Linked DNA regions of Gottschalkia purinilytica. The protein of the gene in region 1 interacts with the protein of each later gene in a pairwise test. Links are inferred from orthologs where the notes say so. Each region holds a gene or a part of one and is shown on either strand. Other genes may lie near its edges. The genes, in order: CLPU_RS12040 and ribD.

What was found.
Region 2: the proteins of CLPU_RS12040 (region 1) and ribD interact in binary tests that used the Escherichia coli proteins (3 or more experiments, as listed by UniProt). The link is inferred for Gottschalkia purinilytica from one-to-one orthologs.

The regions. Positions count from the first base shown.
Region 1 is NZ_LGSS01000012.1:70,323-81,459, forward strand. Bases 7,271-10,190 are described here. They hold CLPU_RS12040 (acetyl-CoA carboxylase biotin carboxylase subunit), read left to right. Parts: upstream 7,271-8,017; coding sequence 8,018-9,364; downstream 9,365-10,190. Other genes in these bases: accB (acetyl-CoA carboxylase biotin carboxyl carrier protein), read left to right, coding at 7,518-8,009; accD (acetyl-CoA carboxylase, carboxyltransferase subunit beta), read left to right, coding at 9,386-10,190. Outside these bases: CLPU_RS11995 (nitroreductase family protein), read right to left, coding at 1-681; CLPU_RS12000 (DUF2721 domain-containing protein), read left to right, coding at 871-1,263; CLPU_RS12005 (ABC-F family ATP-binding cassette domain-containing protein), read right to left, coding at 1,382-2,938; CLPU_RS12010 (H-type small acid-soluble spore protein), read right to left, coding at 3,155-3,355; CLPU_RS12015 (nitroreductase family protein), read right to left, coding at 3,431-4,069; CLPU_RS12020 (hypothetical protein), read left to right, coding at 4,849-5,037; CLPU_RS12025 (ATP-binding protein), read left to right, coding at 5,297-6,040; CLPU_RS12030 (coenzyme F420-0:L-glutamate ligase), read left to right, coding at 6,529-7,242; more of accD, read left to right, coding at 10,191-10,315; CLPU_RS12050 (acetyl-CoA carboxylase carboxyltransferase subunit alpha), read left to right, coding at 10,299-11,137. UniProt on the Escherichia coli protein: This protein is a component of the acetyl coenzyme A carboxylase complex; first, biotin carboxylase catalyzes the carboxylation of the carrier protein and then the transcarboxylase transfers the carboxyl group to form malonyl-CoA.
Region 2 is NZ_LGSS01000008.1:24,545-35,717, forward strand. Bases 3,583-6,538 are described here. They hold ribD (bifunctional diaminohydroxyphosphoribosylaminopyrimidine deaminase/5-amino-6-(5-phosphoribosylamino)uracil reductase RibD), read left to right. Parts: upstream 3,583-4,488; coding sequence 4,489-5,589; downstream 5,590-6,538. Other genes in these bases: cls (cardiolipin synthase), read right to left, coding at 3,583-3,957; CLPU_RS09210 (riboflavin synthase), read left to right, coding at 5,595-6,245; CLPU_RS09215 (bifunctional 3,4-dihydroxy-2-butanone-4-phosphate synthase/GTP cyclohydrolase II), read left to right, coding at 6,316-6,538. Also shown: CLPU_RS09190 (tubby C-terminal domain-like protein), read right to left, coding at 1-144; CLPU_RS09195 (ABC-F family ATP-binding cassette domain-containing protein), read right to left, coding at 392-1,945; more of cls, read right to left, coding at 2,443-3,582; more of CLPU_RS09215, read left to right, coding at 6,539-7,527; ribH (6,7-dimethyl-8-ribityllumazine synthase), read left to right, coding at 7,529-7,990; cls (cardiolipin synthase), read left to right, coding at 8,378-9,823; CLPU_RS09230 (GNAT family N-acetyltransferase), read right to left, coding at 10,032-10,475; CLPU_RS09235 (ABC transporter permease), read right to left, coding at 10,790-11,173. UniProt on the Escherichia coli protein: Converts 2,5-diamino-6-(ribosylamino)-4(3h)-pyrimidinone 5'-phosphate into 5-amino-6-(ribosylamino)-2,4(1h,3h)-pyrimidinedione 5'-phosphate.

The DNA.
Region 1 (11,137 bases):
TGCAATACCTATATCAATTTGGTTAATTCTTTCTAACACTTTTTTTGTTATGAAATTAGATCTTTTAACTACATAAGTATGTATAGCTTGATCTTCAACAACAAATCTCCAAGGCTGACTATTTACAGCAGATGGAGCAACTCTAGCAGCGTCTAATATATTATCCCATGTATCGTTTGATTTTTCTTCTATAATTTCAGATAACTTTTTTCTTTTATTTTCATGAGATGTTTGTCTTAAAAAAGTTTCTTTATTTTTTGGATATCCAAAGGATACTAAAATAACAGGTGCATGATTTTGTGGAATATCTACTATATCATATAAAAGCTCAGGTTTTATATGTCCTCCAATCCAACAAGTTGCTATTCCCATTGTTGTAAGCTTTAGAATTACTTCTTCAATAGCGAATCCCACATTTTCAAGATGTCCGTCTTTTTCTTCCGAAGTTACTACTAGATAATGAGGGGCTATTATTTTACCATAACTTCCAATAATCCCTTTTATAATTTTTTGTATTTTTTCTCCATCTTCTACTAAATGAACTTTCATATCAATTTCTTCGTAAAGTACATTTGATGAATTTGCTAAGTTTTCGATTTCTATTAATAAATCTTTAGAAAGTTTTTGTGGATTATATTTTCGTATAGACTTTCTTAAATAAATAGCATCAAATAAATTCATATAATTCCTCCTTACTTAAAATTTCTTATGATTTAATTTAATATAATAAGTGTATAAAATTATATATGAATAAAGTGGTAAAACATATATACAATTATATTATTATAGAATGATAAAACATATAATTAATATATCTTATACATATTATAAGAATTTACATATATAAATTTTATACAAGGAGTAATTATTATGAAATTAACTTTGACTACACCAGCATTATTATTTCCGGCAATTTCACTATTATTACTTGCTTATACTAATCGTTTTTTAGTATTAGCAGAATTAGTTAGAAAACTTTATGATAAGCATAAGGAAATTCCTGATGAAAAACTATCAGAACAGATAGATAATCTAAAAAAGAGAATTAGGATTATTAGAAATATGCAAGTTCTAGGTGTATTATCTTTCTTTCTGTGTGTTTTTTCTATGTTTATGATTTTTCAAGATAGAGCTTTAATAGCTAATATCACTTTTGGATTAGCACTTATCTTGTTGATGAGTTCTTTAGCATTATCAATAAAAGAATTGACTATTTCTATTCATGCACTAAATATTCAATTAAGTGATTGTGAAGAGAAATAAAAATTATGTAATAATGATAGAAATTTTAATTAAAACCTTGCCAAGATTATAAAGAGAATATAAACTAATATAATTTTGGCAAGATAAATAAACAACTGTGAGTTAAATATATTTTATTTTAAAAATATTTTGTTGTCCAAGATTCACAATTCCAAGTATCGGTTACAATATCTTTATAAAATTCAGGTTCGTGACATGTAATAAGAATACTTCCTTTATATGCTTTAAGGGCACGTTTAAGCTCTTCTTTTGCATCTACATCAAGATGGTTTGTTGGTTCATCTAAAACTAAAAGATTAGTATCTTTATTAATGAGCTTACATAAACGTACTTTAGCTTGCTCACCACCACTTAAAACAACTACTTTACTTTCTATATGTTCAGTTGTTAAACCGCACTTTGCAAGAGCAGCTCGAACTTCATATTGACTAAGAGATGGGAAGCACTCCCAGATTTCTTCGATACAAGTATTATAATTTGCTTCTTTAATTTCTTGTTCAAAATAACCTATGTTTAGGTAATCACCAAGTAGGACAGAACCAGAACTCGGCTTTATTTCACCAAGTATACTTCTTAATAACGTAGTTTTCCCAATTCCATTTGCTCCAACAAGTGCGACTTTTTGTCCACGTTCCATGACCAAGTTTAGAGGTTTAGAGAGTGGCTCATCGTATCCTATGACTAGGTTATTTGTTTCAAAGATAATTTTTCCCGAGGTTCTAGCTTCTTTAAACTTAAATTCAGGTTTAGGCTTTTCTCTTGCAAGTTCTATAATTTCCATCTTGTCTAATTTTTTCTGTCTTGACATTGCCATATTTCTAGTAGATACACGTGCCTTATTCCTAGCAACGAAATCTTTAAGAGACGCAATTTCTTGTTGTTGCTTTTTATAAGCTACTTCTAATTGTTGTTTTTTTGCTTCGTAGACCCTAAGAAAATCATCATAGTTTCCAACATAACGATTTAGTTCTTGATTTTCTACATGATATATAATATTAATAACACTATTTAAAAAAGGAATATCATGTGAAATAAGGATAAAAGCATTTTCGTATTCTAGTAAATAACGTTTTAGCCATTCTATATGCTTTTCATCTAAATAGTTTGTAGGTTCATCTAAAAGAAGTATGTCTGGCTTTTCAAGAAGTAATTTGGCAAGTAGGACTTTAGTTCTTTGTCCTCCACTAAGATCTTGTACGTCCTTGTCAAGTCCAATATCATCTAGACCTAGACCACGACCAATTTCTTCAACTTTTGAATCTATAATGTAAAAATCATTATTTGTTAATGTATCTTGAATTGTTCCTAATTCTTCAAGCATTTGCTCTAATTCTTCTGGGCTAGCTTCTCCCATCTTTTCACATATTTGATTCATTTCTATTTCAAGGTCAAAAAGATATTTAAATGCATTTTTTAGGACGTCACGTATAGTTAAACCTCTTTCAAGTACAGTATGTTGATCTAAATAACCGATCCTAACTCGTTTTGCCCATTCAACTTGACCTTCATCTGGTTCTAACTTTCTAGTTATTATATTCATAAAAGTAGACTTACCTTCACCATTTGCTCCAATAAGACCAATATGTTCACCTTTTAAAAGTCTAAAAGAAACATCATTTAAAATTGCTCGATTTCCAAATCCATGACTTAGATTTTTTACTGTTAAAATACTCATCTTGTACTCCCTTCGTTAACATTAATCATATATTACATAGTAAATTATATACGAGCTAACAGTTGTTTCAAAGTAAAATTTGATAGAATTAAAGTATGTATAGTTACAATATTAAATAATCAACATTTCTTATTTAAAGATTATATTAAAAAATTAAAAGGTGTCGACTTTGCCGACACCTTAAGAAACTATTTAGTATAAAAATCCATTATAAATTTATTTAAGTCCTTCTATTTGAGGCCCATGATTTTTTAATTCACTTACTGGAACTTTTATTACTTCATTACTATCAAGCATTTTAACTTCAGCTTCACCACTACGGCTATCTAAACTTTCAAGCCATACTTCTTTATTTTTATATGTTACTTTTATATTTTGATTTCCATTAAGGATACTATCTGCTCTATAAAGAAACATAAATTTTCCTCCTTTCATTATATCCTATACTTATAGTTTGGAATAAAAGAAAGAAAATATCCTTATAAAAATTTTCTAATCTATGATAGTTATTACATCTTCTAGCGGTTTTCTAGGAGGACTAATTATCTTTGAATCTTCAGGAACTCCAAGGGGTGTAATAGCAGCTAGATGATAATCTTCTTTTTTTAATCCTATAAAGTTCTCTATTTCTTTACCAGCATATATCGGTCCAGTCATCCAGCAAGTGCCATATCCCATATTAGCGGCAGCTAAAAGAAGATTTTCCATTGCAGCAGCTATATTTTGAATACCTGGTGATGGTTTTGAATAATATTCTAGTTCTTCATTAGATAATCCCTTAGATTTTAGAAGATCAATGCCAGTAATAGGATAAGGTCCAGCATAGACTAATATTACTATAGGAGCATTTTTAAATACAGTGTGATATTTAACATATTTTCTAAAGCTCTTACTTAGCTCTTCATCTGAAGTAGAACTAGCAAGTTCTTCATTTTTTTTCTCTACTATTTCGGCTAGTTGATTTATTTTTTCTTTATTTTTTATTACTACAAAGTGCCAGTTCTGAAGGTTTTTGCCTGAAGGAGCATATGTAGCTGCTTTTAAAATTTCTTTTAAGTCTTCAATAGGAACATCTCTGTCTTTGAACTTTCTTACACTATGTCTTTTATAGATGAAATCTAAATTACTCATATTATTCCTCCTTGACTATAAAAAATACATTTCAAATTAAAGTTTAACTTTAAAATATTTACTAATTTATCATATATAGTTAAATAGTATAAGATATTTAAAATATAGAAATATAATACTTAAAATAAAGTATTGTATATTTATTATTTGAAGTCTAAAAATATATATGATAACTTTGAGTAAAAAAATAGACATTTATATAAAAACTTTTATTTACATTAAATTATACTATAATATTTACATACTAAAAAAGAATATTATCTAGATCGTATGTTAAAATAATTACATATAAATAAAAATATAACTAACAGAAAATAAGTTTAAAAATTATTATATTTTAAGCTTTTTAACTAGAGTATTAATAGAAAGAAACTATGGTGGAAATGTATGGAAAAATTTTCGTTGAAGTTAAAACTAGATATTCATAGAAAACTAACTTATAATATATTAAATATTATGATGGACTAAGTTGAGTTTTAATAATTTATGTAAGAATAATTTTTAAAAATTTATTTAGTAAATAATTGCCTGTAATAGTTTTAACTAATAAGATACATAATTTATACTATATAAACCTCTGAGTTTTATAGTAGAGATATTTTAAGAATATATTTGGTAGGTTATATTTATAAGTGGGTATATTATAAACATAAATTCTACTTGAGTGGAGGGTTATGATGAATATTATAATAGATGATGAAGTAAAAGATGTTTTGAGAGGGAGAAGAAGAAATAATATAACGATAGATAAGGAACTTTTAGGTAGTTGCTGAGGTTCCTTGCCAGAGATATTTGTAAGGCTAAAGGAACCGGTGGATCCTAAAGAATATAAAAAATATGAAGTAGAAGAATATACTGTATATTTATTTGAAGATGCTGAAACGGAAGATACAATAACAATAAAATTATCTGATAGGGTTTCAGATTTACCAGATCAAGAAATTGTAGTAGAAGGATTGTTTTTATAATATTAGGCTATTGGTGTAATTAAAGATTTATTCTTATTTATTCCAATAGCTTTTTTGTGTGATTAATCTCACACTTTTTTTTGTTTTAATTCACATATTTAGCTTATACACAAAGGTTATAATTAATATATAATATTTGGTATAAAGAAATTTGAGTATTTAATTTAGAACGAAAATAATTAAAGATTAACTTAAATATAATTTACATTTTAGATATTAATATATTTAAAGTATTAATACGAAGAAGGAGTGGTTAGATATGGCTATTAGAAAAATTTTAGAGATAGATGAAGAAAAATGTGATGGTTGTGGACTTTGTATTCCAAAATGTGAAGAGGGAGCTATAAGAATAGTAAATGGTAAAGCAAAGCTTATAGCAGATAATCTTTGCGATGGTCTTGGAAACTGTTTAGGACATTGTCCTAAAGATGCTATAAAGCTAATAGAAAGAGATGCTGATGAATTTGATGAAAAGGCAGTTGAAGATCATCTAAATAATATGAAAGCTTCTAAGAGTAATCATAATATAGGTGGCGGATGTCCAGGAACTAGAACTATGGTTTTAAATAGACAATCAAATAGTGATGAAAGTCATCAATCAATATCATCAGGGGACATAGAAATAAAGATCAAACCACAATTAACTCAGTGGCCAGTACAATTAAAACTAGTTTCAGAGCTTGCTCCTTTTCTAGATGGTAGGGAGTTACTGATTGCGGCAGATTGTGTACCTTTTGCTTACCCTAACTTTCATTTAGATTTATTAAAAAACAAATCAGTAGTAGTAGGATGCCCAAAACTTGATGATATAAAATTTTATATTGAAAAGCTTACTAATATGATTAAGTTAAATGACATAAAAGGAATAACTGTAGCACATATGGAAGTACCATGTTGTACTGGAATAGTTATGGCAGCAGAAGAGGCAGTAAGATTATCAGGTAAAAATTTAGAAGTAAAAAAAGTTAGGATAACTATAAATGGAGAAAAACAAGAACACTAATAGAAGATTTTATATTTTATTTTTATAATTATAAAAACATTGTTAATATCAATTAGGTTTAATGATATTGACAGTGTTTTTTTATTATATCTAGCTTAATAATTTATGGATATGATTTTAAAGAATTAGTATTAATACTAATTTAACATAATTTCTTTCCTTGATAAATTATGTTTAAATAAAAGAAGACTATAGACCTTTATATAAATCTATCTTACAATATAAAGAGATAAATTTATTAAAAAGTTACTTATTTTTAATATTATATTGAATATCTTATATATAATTTGCTTGAATAGACAACCACCTATAAAAATTAAAAAAATATTAAGATAAATTTAATAAAATTGTTAAACTTATAGGATATAATTAAAGTTAGAATAAATTTAATAGAAATATTAAAGATATAGTTTATAATATAAATTGAGGTAACTTTAAAAAGATAATTTAAAATAATGTGTATTTTAAATGTAACAGGAGGATATTTTATGGACCAATTTCAACCAATGATGGCCAATAAAGGAAAAGAACTAAGTATTGAGTTAAGTGAAAGAAAATTTGTTCGTATCCCTGTAAAAACTCACTTAATTACTAAAGATGATAATATTGTAGATGTAGTTTGTAAATATGTAAAAGACAAAATAGAAAATGACGATATAGTATTTGTAACAGAGAAGATTATTGCTATTACTCAAGGGAGAGCTATTCCTTTAAAAGATATTAAGCCAAGCTCTTTAGCTGTATTTTTATCTAAATTTGTTACGAAAACTCCTGCAGGGATAGGCTTAGGAATGCCTGAAACTATGGAGATGGCTTTAAGAGAATGTGGTGTATTAAGAATTTTATTTGCGTCTATTATAGGAGCTATTACTAAGGTGCTTTTTAGAAGAAGAGGAGACTTTTATCGTATAGCTGGATACAAAGCTCGTTCAATTGATGGACCTACGGAAGGAACTATTCCTCCTTATGATACTCATGTAGTTTTGGGACCTAAAAATCCTGATCAAGTAGCTAAAACTTTAAGTGAGTCTTTAGGCAATGTAAAAGTAGCTGTAGTAGATATAAATGATATTGGAGGAAATATTTTAGGTGTATCTCATGATAGTATAGATACTGAAGAATTGATTAAAATTTTAAAGGACAATCCTTTAGGTCAAGGGGGAGAACAGACTCCTATGGGAATAATAAGAGAATTAAAATAATATATTAATTAGATAAGAAAAGACTACCTGCATAGGTAGTTTTTTGTTACATAGAGAGATCCATAAGCGAGGCTTATGGATATTTATTTTAATTGAAACTATTATATTAATTACTATTAAGTAATAAAATTATACTTTAAAAAGGAGTTTTTTTACAATATGACAGTATTCTACTTTATTTCTAATTGCCAAAGGTAAGAATAATATGATACAATGGGAACAACTATTAGTAGTAGGTACTAAAATCATACAACAAACTATCCTAGGAGGAATAGATGGTGGATATAAAAGATATAAAAGATTTAATATTAACAATTGATAAGACCAAAATAGATAAAGTTGATATAGAAAATGGAAATTTTAAAATAAGTATTTCAAAAAATAGTGAAGTTTCAGAAACTAAGAATACTAAGGTATATAGTCAATCACATGTTATAAAAGATGAAATACAAGATATAGAGGATAAAGATGAAGTTATAGAAGTAAAAGATTTAAATGTAGAAGATGATGAAAGAGCTTTATCAGAGGATATGTATATAATTAAATCTCCAATAGTGGGGACTTTTTATGGAGCATCTAGCCCAGATGCAGAGCCTTTTGTTAAAGTAGGAAGTAAAGTAAACGAGGGTCAAACTCTTTGTATAATAGAGGCTATGAAAATAATGAATGAAATTGAAAGTGAAGTTTCAGGAGAAATATTTGAAATTTTAGTAGAAAATGAAGATATAGTAGAATATGACCAGCCTTTGATGATAATTAGGAGGTAGTTTGATAAATGTTTAAAAAAATACTTATAGCCAATAGAGGTGAAATAGCTTTAAGAATTATAAGAGCATGTAAGGAAATGGGAATTGAAACAGTAGCAGTATATTCGGATATAGATAGAGATTCCTTGCATGTTCACATGGCTGACGAAGCTATATGTATAGGCCCTGCTAACTCTTCTAAAAGTTATCTGGATATAAAAAATATAATAACTGCTGCATTAATAACTAATTCAGAGGCTATACATCCAGGATATGGATTTCTATCAGAAAATCCAAAACTCGTAGAAGTATGTAAGATGCATGATATAACATTTATAGGTCCTGATGAAGAACATATAAACAAAATGGGAAACAAATCAGAGGCTAGAAAAACTATGATAGAAGCAGGTGTACCTGTTGTACCAGGATCTGAGAGTTCTACTACAGATTCATCGGAGGCTTTAAAAGTAGCAAAAGAAATTAAATTTCCTGTCATGATTAAAGCTGCTAGCGGCGGTGGTGGTAGAGGAATGAGAATTGTATATAATGAAGAGGAATTCATAGAAAAGTTTGACACTGCTAAAGCTGAAGCTAAGTCTGCATTTAATGATGACTTAATGTATGTAGAGAAATTTATAGAAGAGCCAAGACACATAGAATTTCAGATACTTGCTGACAAGTATGGGAATACAATTCACTTGGGAGAAAGAGATTGCTCATTACAAAGAAGAAATCAAAAGGTTATAGAAGAAGCACCTTGTAGTATTATGAAAGATGACCTTAGAAGCAAAATGGGGGAATCAGCGTTAAAAGCAGCTAAAGCAGTTAATTATGTAAGTGCTGGGACAATTGAATTTTTATTAGATAAATATAATAACTTTTATTTTATAGAGATGAATACTAGGATTCAGGTAGAACATCCCGTAACAGAACTAATAACAGGTTTGGACCTAATAAAAGAGCAAATTAGAATAGCTTATGGAGAAAAACTAGAAGTTAGTCAAGATAATATTAAAATAAATGGTCATGCTATAGAATGTAGAATTAATGCCGAAGATACTGACAAGAACTTTAGACCATCTCCAGGAACTATAGAAGATTTACTTATTCCTGGAGGATATGGTACTCGAATAGATAGTCATATATATAGCGGATATAAAATACCACCTACTTATGATTCAATGATAGGCAAATTAATAGTGTGGGGAAGTAATAGAGAAGAAGCCATAAGTAGAATGAAAAGAGCTTTAGATGAGACTATAATAACAGGAATTCATACTAATATAGAGTTTCATAAACAAATACTGGAGAATGAAAGCTTTGTAAAAAATAAGATAGATACATCTTTTCTAGAAAAAGAGATAATATCAAGGTAAATGGTTGAGAGGAGGAACAATATGCTAAAAGACTTGTTCCAAAAAAAGAAAAAATATGCAACGATAACTCTATATCAAAGTAAGAATAAAACTTCCTATGATATGGAGTATAAAACTAATAATAGTGAAGATAAGAAAGAAAAGATTGAAATAAAGCTAGATGAGAATATATGGGCAAGATGTGGTGAATGTGAAGAAATAGTATTAAAAAAGGATATAGCTGATAACTTTAACATATGTACAAAATGTAATCATCACTTTAGAATTGGTGGAAAAGAACGTATAAATTTAATAATAGATGAAGGTACATTTGTAGAATACGATAAAGATATGAGTTCAGCTAATCCTATTGATTTTCCTGAATATGAGGAAAAAATTGATAAAGCTAAAGCTCAATCTAATTTAGAAGATGCTGTTATAACCGGAGAAGGAAAAATAAAAGATAACCCATGTGTAATTTGTGTTATGGATTCTAAATTTATGATGGGAAGTATGGGATCAGTAGTTGGAGAAAAAATTACTAGAGCTATAGAAAAAGCTATTGAGAAGAGGTTACCTGTGATTATATTTTCTGCATCAGGAGGAGCAAGGATGCAAGAGGGTATACTGTCTTTAATGCAAATGGCAAAAACATCAGCTGCATTAGGAAAATTAGGAGAAGAAGGACTACCTTATATATCTGTTCTTACTGATCCAACTACTGGAGGAGTAACTGCTAGCTTTGCTATGTTAGGAGATATAATAATTTCAGAGCCTAAAGCCTTAATAGGTTTTGCAGGGCCTAGAGTTATAGAACAAACGATAAGACAAAAGTTACCAGATGGATTTCAAAAAGCTGAGTTCTTACAAGAAAAAGGATTTGTAGATAAAATAGTTCATAGGAAAGACATGAAAGATACATTAGCTAATATACTATTTATTCACTCATTAGGGGGTGAAGGAGTTGAATAATACCCTTGAATTTGAAAAGCCTATAGTAGAATTACAAAATAAAATCTATGAATTAGAGTGCTTTGCTAAGGATAAAGATGTAGATTTATCTGAAGAAATAAATATTTTAAAAAATAAAGTAGAAAAAATGAAGAAAGAGATATATACTAATCTAACTCCTTGGCAAAAAGTTAAAATAGCGAGAGCACAGGAAAGACCAACGACTTTACAGTATATAGAAAGAATAGTACCAAATTTTATAGAATTTCATGGAGATAGGCTATATGCAGATGATAGTTCTATAGTTGGAGGAATAGGAATACTAGAAGGAGTACCTGTGACTGTTATAGGACATCAGAAAGGGAAAGATACAAAGGAAAATATAAAGAGAAATTTCGGAATGCCACATCCAGAAGGATATAGAAAAGCTTTGAGACTTATGAAACAAGCGGAAAAGTTTAAAAGACCTATAGTTACTTTTATAGACACGGCAGGAGCCTTCTGTGGACTAGGAGCTGAGGAAAGAGGTCAAGGAGAAGCAATAGCTATGAACCTTTTAGAAATGAGTAAGCTAAAAACTCCAGTTATATCTATAGTTATTGGTGAAGGTGGAAGTGGTGGAGCTTTAGCACTAGGCGTATCAGATAAAGTAGCTATGTTAGAGCACTCTATATATTCGGTTATAACACCTGAAGGACTTGCAAGTATATTATGGAAAGATTCAGGACTTGCTAAAGATGCTACTGAAGTTATGAAACTTACGTCACAAGACCTATTGAAGTTAAAGGTAATAGATGATATCATAGAGGAACCCTTAGGAGGGGCTCATAGAGATATAGATGA
Region 2 (11,173 bases), on another replicon or contig:
TAATTTATGATAAAATCGTTCTACATATCCAACTACCTTCTTGTCTTCATCATATATAGGGACCTTTTTTTGGAAATTAGTTAAAAATAAAACTGGGAATTTAATTGTATACTTCTCCACAGAAGTACCTACTGCTGATGTCATAAAGTTTTCCTCCATTACTCTTATGCTCTTAATATATATCTATAAGTATTATAATACAAAATAAAACAAAAATGTCTAACATCCCACATCCAAAAATGTTTTTAAAAGGTAAAATATATAATTAAGTGTAAAATATTATTCTTTCTTCATTTAATAATCTTATAATACTTATAAAAAACTCACTTATAATTTTATAAGTGAGTTTAGATTTATTTATCATATTTATATATATTTTATATTTTTTTGATTATAGTGAGCTAATAATATGTTCTTCTATATTCCATAATCCTGTTATCCAATCTTGATAAAATTCTTTCTCATGGCAAACAAGAAGTATCGTTCCATCATAATTTATAAGTGCTTCTTTTAAGGCTGATTTTGCATCTACATCTAGATGATTTGTAGGTTCATCGAAAATAATCCAGTTACTTGGTTTCATCATGAGCTTACATATTCTCACTTTAGCTTGCTCTCCCCCACTTAATGTGGACATCTTTTGAAGGACGTGTTTCTGACTAAGTCCACATTTTGCAAGAGCCTCTCTTATTTCTTTCTGGCTTTTTTGAGGAAATTCATTCCATATTTCTTCAACAGGAGTATTATTACTTGTAGCTGATTCTTGTTCAAAATATATCGGATAAAGGTAATCCCCCAGCTCAACTTTTCCTTTTAGTGAAGGAATAATACCTAGAATAGTTTTCAATAAAGTCGATTTTCCAATACCATTACAACCTGTAATAGCAATTTTTTCTCCTTTCATAAGATTCAAGTTTAGATTGCTTATTATAGGATAGTTATATCCTATATCCATGCCTGAACTTTTAAATATAAGCTTTCCTGACTCTCTAGATTGCAAAAATGAAAATGAAGGTTTTGAAAGTGTTTTTGGCTTTTCAAGTCTCTCTATTTTATCCAGCTGTTTCCTTCTACTTTTAGCTCTTTTACTCGTGGAAGCTCTCACAATATTCTTACTTATGAAATCTTCTAGACGTGCAATTTCTTGTTGTTGTTTATTGTACTGCTCAATATACCTTTTAGATTCACTATCTTTAAGCTTTAAAAATTCATTATAGTTTCCAGGATATCGTTTCAAATTAGCAAATTCAATATTATAAATTACATTTGTTATATTATTTAGAAATTCTGTATCATGAGATATAACCATAAAATTTTTAGGATAATCCTTTAAATAGTTGGATAACCACTCTATGTGTTCTTTATCCAAATAGTTAGTAGGTTCATCTAAAAATAAAATATCAGGACTTCTAAGAAGAAGCTTTGCAAGCTTTACCTTAGTCCTTTGACCACCACTTAACTTATCAACAGAAGTATCCATCCCTAGTATATCTAAACCAAGTCCATTAGCCGTATTATCTACAAGACTATCTATTCTATAAAAATCACTTGCATATAAAATATCTTGAAGTCTTCCAAATCTATTTAAAAGTTTTTCACTTTCACTACCATTGACATTAGAAAGTTTATCAGCTACTTCTAGCATTTCTTTTTCTATTTGAAAAAGTTCATCAAATGCAGACTTAAGAGTTTCTCTAATAGTATAGCCCTTTTCAAGTCCTGAAAGCTGATCAAGATATCCTATGTTAATAGATGGCTGCCGATATACTCTTCCTTCATCAGGAATAAGTTTACCTGTCAAAATATTGAAAAGTGTGGTTTTTCCTGCACCATTAGCTCCTACAAGTCCTGCATGTTCTCCTTTCACCATACGAAAAGATGCATTTCTTAATAATACTTTATCTCCAAATCCAAAACTTAGATTTTCAACATTTAAAATACTCATATATATATACCTCCTTGAAATAAAAAAAGGAAAGAGGATGTTAAAAACTCCTCTTTCCTAAAAATATTTATCAATATTATTATTAAAGTGCATAAAAGTTCCTATAAAGCTCATATAAAAAATAAAAGTATAAAGAAAGACTTTATACTTGCAACAAATCAACATTATAAAACTAAATTTATATAAAAAAAGTTCTATAATTTAATAAGCTTATAGGAATTAATTGCAACAAAAAAGAGTCTTATCATTCACATTGTAGTTTTTATTTAATTAGTAGCTAAAAAAGGACGCACTTCTCCCTATGTTAATAGCTAGCCAATTAAAAAAACTACAATATTACTCATGATAGACTCCATCTCCTTCAAAATAAAATTTGTTAATTAAATATATTATATATATAAACAAATCAAAAGTAAATAACAAATTACTTAATTATACATTTATGTGATCTGTAATTAATAAAAAAATATTTAATATATTAGTATTTTCATAATTTTCTATAGTATAGGTGAAAATAGCCTAGCAGCTGAACCTTGAATTTTTTCCAATATTGATCTATCTTTATAGTCTTGATAAGTAAATTCTACACAGTCTTGAAGATCTTTTAAATACTGTACTTTAAGTTCATCTACAGTTCTAGTATCATATATAAATCCATTAACTTCAAAGTTAATGTTAAAACTTCTTACATCCATATTAGTAGTTCCAACAGATGCCATATCATCGTCTACAATCACAGTTTTAGAATGTAAAAAGCCTTTTTTATATAAATAAATTTTTCCACCTGATCTTAATATATCTTCAAAATAAGTATATGAGGCTTTATGAACTATTCTATGATCAGATATTGAAGGAAACATTATTTTTACATCTACACCAGAAAGTATTGCATTTTTTAAAGCTGAAAGCATAGCTTCATCTGGTACAAAATAAGGTGTGTATATATACACACATTTTTTAGCATTAGTTATAGCCGTAAAAAATGCTTGTTTTATACTTTCCCATTTCGTATCTGGTCCACTTGATATTATTTGGATTGGTATTGTTCCCTTTATATCGTTTATGTCTAAGTCTACTTCCCTTTCCGTTATAACTTCTCCTGTAGCAATATACCAGTCTGTAATAAATATAGTATTAAGTCCTTCGGATGCTTTACCATATATCCTCATATGTGTATCTCTCCAGAAACCAAATCTAGGACTCTTATGACAATATTCATCTCCTACGTTTATACCACCAACATATCCTATGTTGCCATCTATTACAGCTATTTTTCTGTGATTTCTATAGTTAAGTTTTCTCGCCATAAAAGGTAATCTTGAGGGTAAAAATGGCTTTACTTCAATTCCTGCTTTTATCATATCTCTGAAATATTTCTGATGTAGTAGAACTAATCTCCAACATCCTCCTTCATCATAAAGCACCCTTACTCTTACATTTTCTTTAGCTTTTTTTATTAAAGCATTTTTTAATCTTTCTCCTATCTCACCTTTTTTTATTATAAAATATTCTATATTTATAGATCTCTTTGCATTTTCTATATCTTTAATTAAACTTTCGAATTTACTTATTCCTTCATGAAATAATGTTAAATCATTCTTTAAAGTTATAGGGGCAAAAGATGTATTTAAGTTAATCTTCATAATCTTTCTACTAACTTCACTATGATAAAAACCGTCTATTAAACTTTTATTCTCTTTCAATAACTTTAATTGATTTTTTATTTCATTTCTAATCTTTATCCCTATATCTTTTGTTTTAGAAATTTCTAAATACTCTTTATATACTTTATCTATCCTTCTAATTTTATTTTTTCTAATGTTTTGTCCAAATATAAGATATATAATTATACCTATTATTGGTTGGATATATATTAATAAAAGCCACGCTAATGTTCTAGATGGATCTCTGTTCTCTAAGAATATAATTAGTCCAGACGTAATTATTGATAAAATCATAAGTCCACCAAATACATTCGTGAAGCTATATTGACCTATAATAGAACTCATCATAAACTTTACCTCTCTTTTTCATGATATAAAGCATTTTGATTATGAATATTTTAGCACAAATATATTTATTAAACGAATATATTTTAATAAAAATAAAATTAAAAGTAAAAAATACCTCTTATAGTTAAAATACAATTCTAGTTTATATTATATTCTTTAGAAATATAATAAACATATTTATATTGACACTTATTATAAATAATGGTATTTTAAGAATAACAATAAAATAAGTTTAATCTTCAGGGCGGGGTGAAAGTCCCCACCGGCGGTAAAGCCCGCGAACCGTAAGGTTGATTCGGTGAAATTCCGAAGCCGACAGTCACAGTCTGGATGGAAGAAGATATATCATGTGCTTTTTATTTATATTCTGAATTAGCATAGACTAAATTCTATTAAAATATGCTAAGTAAATATATTTAACATGTAATCAATAGCCTTGAAGTTTAACTTTAAGGCTATTTTTTATTTTCAAATATTATAGGTATAATTGTTTATTTTACAATATCTTATTAAATCTGAGGTGCATTAACTATGGATAATATATACATGAAAAAGGCTATAGAGTTAGCAAAAAAAGGTATAGGATATGTTAATCCTAATCCTTTAGTAGGTGCTGTTATTGTTAAAGACAATAGAATTATAGGTGAAGGATATCACAAGATCTATGGAGATTATCATGCTGAAATAAATGCATTAACAAGTGCTACAGAAAATGTTCGTGGTTCAACTATGTATGTCAATCTTGAGCCTTGTTCTCACTATGGTAAAACTCCACCTTGTGTAAATACGATTATTAAAAGCGGTATAAAAAAAGTAGTAATAGGTATGAAAGATCCAAATCCTTTGGTATCTGGAAAAGGTATAAATGTTCTTAAGAATAATGAGATAGAAGTAACCACAGGCATTATGGAAGAAGAGTGTAAAAAACTAAATGAAATATTCTTAAAATATATAACTACAAAAACTCCCTTTTGTATATTAAAATCTGCTATGACTTTAGATGGAAAAATTGCCACCTATACTGGAGATTCAAAATGGATAACAAATAGTATTTCTAGAAATTATGTTCATGAATTGAGGCATAAGGTCTCTGGAATCATGGTTGGTATTGAAACCATTTTAAAAGATAATCCCTTTTTAAATACAAGACTTAATAACAAACAAGGTACCGATCCAGTAAGAATAGTTATTGATACTAAAGGAAGAATTCCCCTAGATTCAAATGTACTTAATATTAAATCTAGTGCCAAAACTATTATAGCAACTACAACTCTTATTCCTAAAGACAAGTTAAAACTCCTTGAAAATATTGGATGTGAGGTCATTATAGCACCACTAAAAAATAATCGTGTTGATTTAAACTACCTTATGAAGGCCTTAGGTGATAAGAAAATTGATAGTGTTTTATTAGAAGGTGGTGGTGAATTAAACTTCAGTGCATTAGAAGAAAATATAGTTGATAAAGTCAATATGTTTATTGCTCCTAAAATTATAGGAGGATCAAGTTCTAAAACTCCTGTAGGTGGCTTTGGTGTAAATCTTATTAAAGATTCATTCAATCTATATAACACTAAAGTGCATACATTTGAAAGTGATGTCATGATAGAAGGTTATCTGAAAAAGGAGGGGTAATATTTATGTTTACAGGACTTGTAGAAGAAGTCGGTACTATACAATCTATAATCAGTAACTCTAAGTCTTCGAAAATTATAATAAAAGCAAAAAAAATACTTGAAGATATTAAACTAGGAGACAGTATAAGCACTAATGGGGTGTGTTTAACAGTAGTGGACTTTAGCAATAGTACGCTTTCTGTAGATGTCATGCCTGAAAGTATGAGAAGAAGTAATTTAAAGCACTTATCTATTGGAACTAAAGTCAACTTAGAAAGAGCCTTAAAACTTAGTGACAGACTAGGTGGGCATTTAGTCAGTGGACATATTGACGGAACTGGAATCATATCAGGATATGAAATTGAAAGTAATGCAATATGGCTTACTATAAGTGCTCCTTATAATTTATTAAAATATGTTGTTGAAAAAGGTTCTATAGCTATTGATGGTATTAGTCTAACTGTAGCTTATGTAGATAAAAATGTATTTAAAGTATCTATAATACCTCATACCAAAGAAATAACTACTTTAATTAATAGAAAAATAGGTGATGAAGTTAACTTAGAATGTGACATGATTGGAAAATATGTTGAAAAACTACTAGGTATTAAACATCAATCAAGTGATAACGAGAATATTAACTTTGAATTTCTAAATAGATATGGATTTATCTAAAGTAATGTTTTTCTCAGATAAAAGTATTTTCTAAAGTTTTTTAAACTTCTATTTTAAAAGGAGGAGTACAATGTATAAGTTTAATACTATTGAAGAAGCAATAGAAGATATTAAACAAGGAAAAATGGTAGTAGTTATTGATGATGAAGATAGAGAAAATGAAGGAGACTTAGTTATGTCTGCTGAGAAAGTTACTCCAGAAGCTATAAATTTCATGGCTAAATACGGTAGGGGACTTATATGTATGCCTATTATAAAAGAGAGATTAGAAGAGCTTAATATACAACCAATGGTATATAAAAATACTGACTCACATCATACAGCTTTTACCGTATCTATTGACGCTATAAACACAACTACTGGTATATCTGCTCATGAGAGAGCTACTACTATTTTAAAAGTTCTCGATCCAAACTCTAATAAAAATGACTTTAAAAAGCCTGGTCATATATTTCCTTTAGAAGCTAAAAAAGGTGGTGTCTTAGAAAGAGCCGGGCATACAGAAGCAGCTATTGATTTGGTGAAACTATCTGGTCTTTATCCCTCTGGCGTTATATGTGAGATTATGAATGAAGATGGATCTATGGCTAGAGTTCCAGACCTAATGAAATATGTTAATAAACATAATTTAAAAATTATTACTATAGCTGATTTAATATCGTATAGAAGAAAAAGAGAAATGCTTGTAAAAAAAGTAGCAACATCCAATCTACCTACAAGATATGGGAACTTCAAAATGATCGGTTATGAAAATACTCTAAATGAAGAACACCATGTTGCTTTAGTAAAAGGTAATATATCCAGTAATAGTCCTGTATTAGTAAGAATTCATTCCGAATGTCTTACTGGTGACGCTTTTGGTTCTTTAAGATGTGATTGTGGTGAACAGTTTGACTCTGCTATGCAAAAAATTGCAAATGAAGGTACAGGAGTTTTAATATACATGCGCCAAGAAGGAAGAGGCATAGGATTAATAAATAAAATAAAAGCTTATTCCCTTCAAGACAAAGGAATGGATACTGTAGAGGCTAATTTAGCTTTAGGATTTCCTGAAGATATGAGGGACTATAGTGTAAGTGCTCAAATATTAAATAATCTTGGGATTAATAAAATCAAACTAATGACTAACAACCCTAGAAAAATTAGCGGTCTCTCTGACTATGGTATAGAAATTGTTAGTAGAATTCCTATCCAAACGAATCATAATGAGAGAAATGAATATTATCTAAAAACAAAAAAAGAAAAAATGGGACATATATTAGATTTTGAGGAGGCAAAATAGTATGAAAGTATTTGAAGGTAAATTAATTGCTAAAGATTTAAAATTTGGAATAGTAATTGGAAGATTCAATGAGTTCATAAGTAGCAAGTTACTATCGGGAGCCATTGATGCTTTAACTCGCCACGGTGTAGATCAAGAAAACATAGAAATTTCATGGGTTCCTGGAGCTTTCGAAATACCTCTTGTTTCTAAAAAAATGATAAAATCAAATAAGTATGATGGTATCATATGTCTAGGAGCTATTATTAGAGGTTCTACTCCTCATTTTGACTATGTTTCAAGTGAAGTATCAAAAGGAATTGCTAGTGTATCTTTAGAAACTGAAAAACCTATAATTTTTGGAGTCTTAACTACTGATACTATAGAGCAAGCTATAGAAAGAGCAGGTACAAAGTCTGGAAACAAAGGATTTGAAGCTGCTGTTACTGCAATAGAAATGGCAAATCTACTAAAACAATTTTAATAAGTACACACTTTAAAGGAGTTTAAATTAATACTAAATTTAGACTCCTTTAATATTACTGATCCTTTTTATATATTTTTTATAGTTACAAATGAATCAATCTCAAATATATCAATCTAATTAGTCTAGGAACTTATTCTTCTCTTTTAATTTTTTATTAATAGTTAGTCTAACACTTAAGTAACCCAACTATTTACTATTATTAAAAAAAATTATTCATATCCTGCTATCTATCCAATTAATTATATTTTCACATTGTGTATTAAATAACGACTTATAGGGAAAATTTAAATTAGTAAAGATAATATTAAGCATCAAAAAATGATTTAAAATTGTTTAATATAAAAAATAAACATAGGAATATTATATAAAAAAGGAGAGGTAATAATGTATCTATTCTCTTTTATTATTCTAGGTATTTTTATCTTAAATATGATATTTAGCATAATACTAGTATTTTTAGAAAGAAAAGATCCGGTTACAGCATGGGCTTGGATACTGGTTCTAACTTTTCTTCCTGTTATAGGTTTTATCTTATATATTGCATTTGGTCAAAATATAACTAGAAAAAAAGCCTTTGATACAAAAATTAAAAAAGATGAAACTCTATATAACTCTACTTTAGAACAAATAGGTTATAGTAAAGATAACAAAGTTAATTACGATGATAAAGATATTATTAACTATGAAGATATAATAAATATGCATTTAAATAGTAGTGATTCTATACTTACACAAAACAATGAAGTTGAGATATTTGTTGATGGTAAGGAAAAGTTTAAAAGTCTTATTGATACATTGGAAAAAGCAAAAGATCATATTCACTTAATGTACTACATAATAGAAAACGACGATTTGGCCAAAAAAATAGTGGATATTTTAACTAGAAAAGCTAAAAGTGGTGTTAAAGTAAGATTACTTTATGACTCTATAGGAAGTAAAAATTTAAATAAAGAATTTTTTAAAAGCCTAATAGAAGCAGGTGGAAAAGCTATGCCTTTCTTTCCTTCAAAAATTCATTCTTTTAGCCTTAGACTTAACTATAGAAATCATAGAAAATTAGTCATAGTTGATGGTACCTATGGATTTATTGGTGGTTTCAATATTGAAAATCAATGTATTGGTATAGACGAAAAAAACGGTTATTGGAGAGATACACACCTTAAAATAACAGGAGATGCGGTACATGATATGCAAATAAGGTTCTTACTTGATTGGAGATTTGTATCAGATGAACAAGTTAACTATCAGAAAAGGTATTATCCCAAAATAGATGTAGATAAGAACATAGGAATTCAGATTGTTACTAGTGGTCCTGATTCTGATGAAAAACATGTAAGAAACGGTCTTCTTAAAATGATAAACTCTGCAAAGAAATATATATATATTCAAACTCCTTACTTTATACCTGATAAAACTAGCTTAGAATGTCTTAAAATAGCTGCCATATCAGGAGTCGACGTTAAGATAATGATACCTTTCAAATCTGACAGTGCCTTTGTAGATTGGAGTACTTATTCATATGCAGGAGAATTGTTAGGGTATGGAGCTAAAGTCTATGTGTATAAAAAAGGTTTTTTACATGCTAAATCAATAGTTGTTGATAGCAGTATATCTTCTGTTGGTACTGCAAACTTTGATGTTAGGAGCTTCAAATTAAATTTTGAAGTCAATGCATTTATTTATAATAAAGATATCTCTTTAAAGCTAAAAGATATTTTTGAAAATGATTTAAATTATTGTAAAAGGATTACCTTTGATGAATATATTTCTAGGTCAAATGGTATGAAATTTAAAGAATCTTTTTCAAGACTCTTTTCACCTATTTTATAGTTAATTTAAAGTTATCCTTTAGTTTAACTTCATAGTCATTATATTTGAAATAAAGTTTAAATATCAAACCTCATAAAGTATCATACAAAATTAAAAGTATATTAAATTTACTTTATGAGGCTTGATTATATTTAAAAGTGATACGCATATTATGATTATAAAATTATGCGCTGTAATAGTATAATTGTCATAAGTACATTTTTTCTATTTATCTCTTATATAACATATCTACATGTGGAATATTATCTATATAGTATAACTCTGAAGTTACCTTGAATCCAAAATTTTTATAAAAATCAATAAGATACTCTTGTGCTGAAATTCTAACTTTATTCAATTTAATTTCTTTATCAATGAATTCCATAGTTTTAGATATCAGCTCTTTTGCAAATCCTCTACCACGATAGTCTTTAGAAACGAGTACCCTTCCAAAAGAACATTCTTCATAAGAAATTCCTGGTGGTAAAATTCTCAAGTAAGCTAATACATTATCACCTTCTTTAAGCATAACATGAAAAGCCTCTATATCTTTATCATCACAATCTTGGAATAAATGATTTTGTCCAACTACAAAAGTATCTACTCTTTCTTTCAAAATATTATATAGTTCTATTGAGTTTAATTCATTAAATTTTTTAATATACCATTTCATAATACTTCTCCTTATCTTAGCTACTTTTTGTATAGTCACTTAATTTATTAATCTAATAATCATAAAAATTAGTAATATAATATAAGTTCGATATTACTTTTATTTTTAATATAAGCTTTGAATAAAAATATATAGAATTAATTTTATCATATAAGGGACATATTAATCTTTACAATTCTAGTAAAGCTCAATATTTTATTATTTAGTAGTAAAAATATAGGTTATGTAAAACTATTAGGAGCACTACAAGGTCTTATCATTTAAATATTATATATTTAATGCCCTCATGTTAAACATGAGGGCATTAGTATTAGTTATTCATTGTATCTAATTCTATCTACTATAGAGTCTTTTCTAATATTCTTTTCTATTATATAAGTAACTAGAATCTGAGTTAGAGTAAACATAATAATAACTAATATAGTTTGTATTAGTGGAAACTTATACGTAGCATACGTTGCTGACTTTTTAAATAATATATAAAATGCATATCCTAATCCTATTCCTGTAGGCACTGACAATATAGTACTTATAGCTGCATAGTAAAGTCCTTCTATCTGTAGCATCTTTCTCATTTGAGTATTTGAGAGTCCAACTGCTTGTAGCATTCCTAGCTCTTTTCTTCTTGTAAAAATACTAGTTATCATAGTGTTTACAAGATTAAACATACCTATCAAACCTATTATAGATACGAGACT